One region of the Streptomyces sp. Wb2n-11 genome, then DNA from elsewhere that is predicted to be linked to it. Evidence: riboswitches for the same ligand, from Rfam matches in the RefSeq annotation. Region 1 holds a riboswitch; each other region holds the start of a gene.

Region 1 (2,193 bases):
CATGTCGATGTCCGGGTAGAGGCCGTGGATCAGCCCGGTGTTGTCGTCCGTGTTGCCGCTCAGGAACGCCCACCCGATGAAGAGCGATCCCAATAGCCCGATCAGCAGCAGTGAGATGAGCGTGCCGACGACGGCGACGGACGTACGGGCCGTCAGGCCGTGGCAGGCGTAGAGCGCGATGAGCATGATGGCGCTCGCCCCGACGACCGCGACGATCAGCGGATTCGATCCCTGGAGGATCGCGGGGAGGATGAACAGCGTCAGGATCGCGAAGGACACGGCGAGCGCGATCAGTGCCATCAGGCCCTTCATCCGGCCGACGACGATCACCGCGAGCGCGAAGATCCCGGCCAGCAGGGCCATCGGGATTCCGCGGTCCACATCGGTCACCGAGTACTGGAGGTCGCGGGGCGCGTCGGGCGCGTACGCCACCACCACGCCCTGACCCTCGTTCAGCTGTCTCGGCGCGTCGGGCTGGACGATCTCGGTGAACGTGCGGCCTTCGTCCTTGCCGGACGTGACCTCGATCGTGGCCCGCTCGCAGGTGCCCTGCTGGGCCTGCTGGGCCTCGCGACCGGACGGCGTGGACGTGTCGCCGGTAGGGGGCACCTGGGCGGCGTTCACGTCCTTGCAGTCGACCTGCTGCACATCCGTCACCTTGCCCGACACGGTCTGCCGGTCGAAACCGACACCCGTGCGCTCGTGCTCGGGCGCGCCGCCCGGCCAGAGCACGACGAGGCCGACGAAAACGGCCGTGGCGAAGGGGATCAGCACGGCCGCGATGACCTTGCGCAGGTGCTGGGAGACGGGCGCGGCGGGCCCGTGGCTGTGGGTGTGGCCATGGATTTCGGGCGTTGGCTGGGGGGACGTCACCGACCGATCATCGCAAGAACGGAGGGGGCCCTCTGGTCAGCGCGCCAGAGATGACGCTAGCGTGGGGGCACCTTTGCACACGCGGGAGCTCGGAGCACCGGGCTGAGAGGGCGCTGACCTCCGTACGGACATACGTACGGAAGCCGCTGCGCCGACCGCCGAACCTGTTACCGGGTAATGCCGGCGTAGGGAGTAGGTCTCATGACCACAGCGGATGCACACACGCCTGCCACCGGCCAGGACGGCCGCAAGCCGGGCTGGCACAAGGGGTACGTCGCGGGGCCCGAGGGCTCGCGTTCGGACCTCCGCGTGCCGGTCCGTCAGGTGCACCTCACCAACGGGAAGGACGTGACGCTCTACGACACGTCCGGCCCGTACACCGACCCGACCGTCGAGACGGACGTACGCCGCGGACTCGCGCCACTGCGCGAGAACTGGATCATCGGACGCGGCGACACCGAGGAGTACGCGGGCCGCCCGGTCCGCCCCGAGGACGACGGGATCAAGCACACCTCGCCGCGCGGGGGCCTCAAGAACCTCGACGCGGTCTTCCCGGGCCGTCCGCGCCAGCCCCGCCGGGGCCGCGACGGCCAGGCGGTCACACAGCTCGCGTACGCCCGTCGCGGGGACATCACGCCCGAGATGGAGTTCGTGGCGATCCGGGAGAACGTGGCGCCCGAGGTCGTACGGGACGAGATCGCGGCGGGCCGCGCGGTCCTGCCGGCGAACGTCAACCACCCGGAGATCGAGCCGATGATCATCGGCAAGCGGTTCCTGGTGAAGGTCAACGCCAACATCGGCAACTCGGCGGTCACCTCCTCCATCGAGGAGGAGGTGGACAAGATGACCTGGGCGACCAAGTGGGGCGCCGACACGGTCATGGACCTGTCGACCGGCCGCAACATCCACACCACCCGCGAGTGGGTGCTGCGCAACTCCCCCGTGCCGATCGGCACCGTCCCGCTCTACCAGGCCCTGGAGAAGGTCGACGGCCGGGCGGAGGAGCTGACCTGGGAGATCTACAAGGACACGGTCATCGAGCAGGCCGAGCAGGGCGTCGACTACATGACGGTCCACGCCGGCGTGCGCCTGCCGTACGTCCCGCTGACCGCCCGCCGCAAGACCGGCATCGTCTCGCGCGGCGGCTCGATCATGGCCGCGTGGTGCCTGGCGCACCACAAGGAGAGCTTCCTGTACGAGAACTTCGAGGAGCTCTGCGACATCCTCGCGGCGTACGACGTGACGTACTCGCTCGGCGACGGCCTGCGGCCCGGTTCGATCGCGGACGCCAACGACGAGGCGCAGTTCGCCGAGTTGAAG
Region 2 (2,193 bases), 1.6 Mb from region 1:
CCGGTCCGCGGCCTCGACGACGGTCACCGCGCAGCCCGCCTCGCGGGCGGCCGTGGCGAACTCCGCGCCGATCCAGCCCGCCCCGACGACCACGACGTCGTGCCGCCGGCCGAGCACGGGCCGCAGCCGCGCGGCGTCGTCGAGGGTGCGCAGGAGGTGGACTCCGGGTACGCCTTCGCCGCCGGGCAGCGTGAGGGGCAGCGCTCCGGTGGCGACGACCAGCACGTCGTACGGAACGGGGCCCGAGGGCGTGTCGATCTCGTGCGCCCCGGGGCGCACGCCCGTCACCTCGCGCCCCAGGTGGAGTTCGATGCCGAGCGCCTCGAAGTCGACGTCGAAGGCCGACTCCTCGGCGTGGCCGAGCAGCACCGCCTTGGACAGCGGCGGTCTGTCGTACGGCTGATGCGGTTCGGCGCCGATCAGCGTGACGGAGCCGGTCCAGCCCTGCTCGCGCAGGGACACCGCGGTCTGGACACCGGCCATTCCCGCGCCGACGATGACGACGCGCCGCTCTGTCTGCCTCTGCTCGCTCACCCGGTCACTGTAGGACGGCGCGTTCCGCCGCCTTCGCCGGGACCGCGGAGGAAGACCTCCGGCGCAGCGTCACAGGGGCAGCTGCTCGACGACGCTCGTCCCCCTGCCCTCCTGGGACTCCCAGGCCCAGGTCTCCTCCAGCCGCACGCGCCCGTCGGGGAGGTCGACGACGGTGGACGCGCAGTGCCCCGACGAGGTCGTGCCGTCCTGCTTCAGCTGTACGTAACGGAAGTCCAGCGCGTCGCCCTCGCGCGTGCCGACGAGACGGCCCCGTACGACGTCGCCGCCCGTGTACTCGGCCCAGATCCGGCCGCCCTCCTCGTGGTACGTGAACCGGGTCCGTGTCCCGACCTGGCCGGGCGCCTGGTCGGCGACCGGCGAGAGGACGAGTCCGTCGAGCGAGCGGGCCACAGGAGTTGCTCCCTTACAGCGCGTCGGGGCCTGGCGTTAGGGTGGCCACCGTAAAGCACTCGCGGGAGCCCGGACGTACCGGGCTGAGAGGGAGGCTGGACGGCCTCCGACCGTACGAACCTGATCCGGGTCATGCCGGCGAAGGGAGGGGCTGGACGCCCATGCCGCGTACATCGTCAGACGTCCTCGTCGTCGGGGGCGGAATCATCGGCCTGGTCACGGCCTGGCGGGCGGCGCAGCGCGGGCTGCGCGTCGCCGTCGCCGATCCGCAGCCGGGCGGCGGGGCCGCACAGGTCGCGGCCGGAATGCTCGCCGCCGTCACCGAACTCCACTACGGGGAGCAGACGCTCCTCGGCCTCAACCTCGCGTCCGCCGAGCGCTATCCCGCGTTCGTCGCCGAGCTGGAGGCGGCGAGCGGGCAGGCCACCGGTTACCGCTCCTGCGGCACGCTCGCCGTCGCGCTGGACACGGACGACCGCGCCCACCTGCGCGAGCTCCATGCCCTGCAACGCCGCTCCGGGCTCGCGTCGGAGTGGCTCACGGGGCGCGAGTGCCGCCGCCTGGAGCCGATGCTCGCGCCGGGCGTGCGCGGGGGCCTGCGGGTGGACGGTGACCACCAGGTCGACCCGAGGCTGCTGGCCGCAGCCCTTCTGACAGCCTGTGAGCGGGCCGGGGTGGTCTTCCACCGCGGCTGGGCCGAACGGCTCCGTGTCGTACGGGAGAGGGCCGTCGGCGCCGTACTGGCGGACGGGACGGAGCTCACCGCCGGCCAGGTGGTGCTGGCGGCCGGAAGCCTCAGCGGCCGGCTCGCGGGCGTACCGCGGGAGGCGCTGCCGCCGGTACGGCCCGTGAAGGGGCAGGTGCTGCGGCTGGCCGTGCCACGCGCGTACGCGCCCTTCCTGAGCCGGACGGTGCGTGCCGTGGTGCGGGGCAGCCACGTCTACCTCGTACCGCGCGAGAACGGCGAACTGGTCGTCGGGGCGACCAGCGAGGAGCTCGGCTGGGACACGACGGTCACGGCGGGCGGGGTGTACGAGCTGCTGCGCGACGCGCACGAGCTGATGCCGGGCATCACCGAGCTGCCGCTGACGGAGACCCGCGCGGGGCTGCGGCCCGGCTCCCCGGACAACGCGCCGCTGCTCGGGCCGACCGCGCTGGACGGGCTGCATCTGGCCACCGGGCACTACCGCAACGGGGTGCTGCTCACGCCGGTCACCGGCGATGCGATGGCCGCTGTCCTGGCCGGCG
Region 3 (2,193 bases), 1.7 Mb from region 1:
CAGGCCGGATGCGGCATGAACTGCCCGTTCTGCGCGACCGGACAGGCCGGGCTCGACCGCAACCTGTCGACCGCCGAGATCGTGCACCAGATCGTGGACGGCATGCGCGCGCTGCGCGACGGAGAGGTTCCCGGCGGTCCCGCACGGCTGTCCAACATCGTCTTCATGGGCATGGGTGAGCCGCTCGCCAACTACAAGAGGGTCGTCGGCGCGATCCGCCGCCTGACCGACCCGGAGCCGGACGGCCTCGGGCTGTCGCAGCGCGGCATCACCGTGTCGACCGTGGGTCTGGTGCCGGCGATGCTGCGGTTCGCCGACGAGGGCTTCAAGTGCCGCCTCGCCGTCTCGCTGCACGCGCCCGACGACGAGCTGCGCGACACCCTGGTGCCGGTCAACACGCGCTGGAAGGTCCGGGAGGTGCTGGACGCGGCCTGGGAGTACGCCGAGAAGTCCGGCCGCCGCATCTCCATCGAGTACGCCCTGATCCGCGACATCAACGACCAGGCGTGGCGCGGTGACCTGCTGGGCCGCCTGCTCAAGGGCAAGCGGGTGCACGTCAACCTGATCCCGCTGAACCCGACCCCGGGCTCGAAGTGGACCGCCTCCCGTCCCGAGGACGAGAAGGCGTTCGTCGAGGCGATCGCGGCCCACGGCGTACCCGTGACCGTACGGGACACCCGTGGCCAGGAGATCGACGGAGCGTGCGGGCAGCTGGCGGCCACCGAGCGATAGGCATGTCAGAGGGCCCGTGTACCGTGGGCCGCACATCTTCATATTCCGACAGGGGAGCGCCACAGCGCTGAGAGTGCGGCACGCCGCAGACCCTCTGAACCTCGCCCAGGTCATTCTGGGTAGGAAGTTCGGTCACTACTCGAGCTGTTGCGCCCTGCCCGTTTTCCGCGGGCAGGGCCGCGTCTCTTCCTGGATGTCCCATCCCAGGAGGAATTCAGTGCACACCACCAAGAAGCTCGCGGTCACCGCCGTGGCCGCCGCGCTCGGTGTCTCGACGCTCGCCGCGTGCGGGGGCGGGTCGGACGACTCCGGTTCCGGCAAGGGCGGCAAGGGCGGCGGATCCAAGACCGTGACGCTGGTCAGCCACGACTCGTTCAACGCATCCGACGCCGTACTGAAGGCGTTCACCGAGGAGACCGGCTACACCGTCAAGGTCCTCAGGAGCGGGGACGCGGGCGCCGCGCTCAACCAGGAGATCCTGACCAAGGGCTCCCCGCGCGGCGACGTCTTCTTCGGCGTCGACAACACGCTGCTCTCGCGGGCCCTGGACAACGGCATCTTCACGCCGTACGAGGCCAAGGGGCTCGACGAGGTGCCGGCCGAGCTCCGGCTCGACCGCGACAAGCACCGCGTCACACCCGTCGACACCGGCGACATCTGCGTCAACTACGACAAGAAGTACTTCGCCGACAAGAAGCTCGCGCCGCCGAAGACCTTCGACGACCTGGTCGAGCCGGAGTACAAGAACCTCCTCGTCACCGAGAACGCCGCGACCTCCTCGCCCGGCCTCGGCTTCCTGCTCGGCACGGTCGGGCAGTACGGCGACGACGGCTGGCAGGACTACTGGAAGAAGCTGAAGGACAACGGCGTCAAGGTCGTGGACGGCTGGGAGCAGGCGTACAACGAGGAGTTCTCCGGCTCCGCGGGCGGCAGGAAGACCAAGGCCGACCGGCCGCTCGTCGTCTCGTACGCCTCCAGCCCGCCGGTGGAGGTGCTGTACGCGGAGCCGCAGCCCGGGGAGGCGCCGACCGGTGTCGCGACCGGCACCTGCTTCCGGCAGACCGAGTTCGCGGGGCTGCTGAACGGTGCGGAGAACGAGGAGGGCGGCAAGGCGCTCATCGACTTCCTCATCGGGAAGAGGTTCCAGGAGGACATGCCGCTGAACATGTTCGTGAACCCGGTGGTCGAGGACACGAAGCTGCCGGAGCTGTTCACGGAGCACGGCGTGGTCGTCGACAAGCCGCAGACCGTGGCCCCCGACAGGATCGCCGACAACCGTGAGCAGTGGGTCAAGTCGTGGTCCTCGCTCGTCCTGAAGTAGCCAAGAACATGCGGGGGAGCGCGGTGCGGCTCGGCCTGATGGCCGCGCCCGTCGCGTTCTTCGCGGTCTTCTTCGCCTACCCCGTGACCGCGATCGTGGGGCGCGGGCTCCAGGTGGACGGCGTCTGGCGGCTCGGCCGG

The links. A riboswitch is a leader RNA that binds a small molecule or an ion and turns the genes downstream of it on or off. The one in region 1 is predicted to bind thiamine pyrophosphate.
Region 2: linked by a shared signal. The riboswitch ahead of thiO (glycine oxidase ThiO) and the one ahead of thiC (phosphomethylpyrimidine synthase ThiC) in region 1 are both predicted to bind thiamine pyrophosphate.
Region 3: linked by a shared signal. The riboswitch ahead of BN1555_RS08400 (thiamine ABC transporter substrate-binding protein) and the one ahead of thiC (phosphomethylpyrimidine synthase ThiC) in region 1 are both predicted to bind thiamine pyrophosphate.

What each region holds. Positions count from the first base shown of each region.
Region 1 is NZ_CVPB01000001.1:3,597,269-3,599,461, forward strand. It holds gene BN1555_RS16370 (YibE/F family protein) at 1-873, opposite strand, end outside; TPP riboswitch at 945-1,082, shown strand; gene thiC (phosphomethylpyrimidine synthase ThiC) at 1,075-2,193, shown strand, end outside.
Region 2 is NZ_CVPB01000001.1:5,195,374-5,197,566, reverse strand. It holds gene BN1555_RS23660 (NAD(P)/FAD-dependent oxidoreductase) at 1-534, opposite strand, end outside; gene BN1555_RS23655 (avidin-fold protein) at 604-945, opposite strand; TPP riboswitch at 997-1,109, shown strand; gene thiO (glycine oxidase ThiO) at 1,107-2,193, shown strand, end outside.
Region 3 is NZ_CVPB01000001.1:1,917,249-1,919,441, reverse strand. It holds gene rlmN (dual-specificity RNA methyltransferase RlmN) at 1-732, shown strand, start outside; TPP riboswitch at 773-876, shown strand; gene BN1555_RS08400 (thiamine ABC transporter substrate-binding protein) at 950-2,053, shown strand; partial or broken gene BN1555_RS08395 (ABC transporter permease) at 2,092-2,193, shown strand, end outside.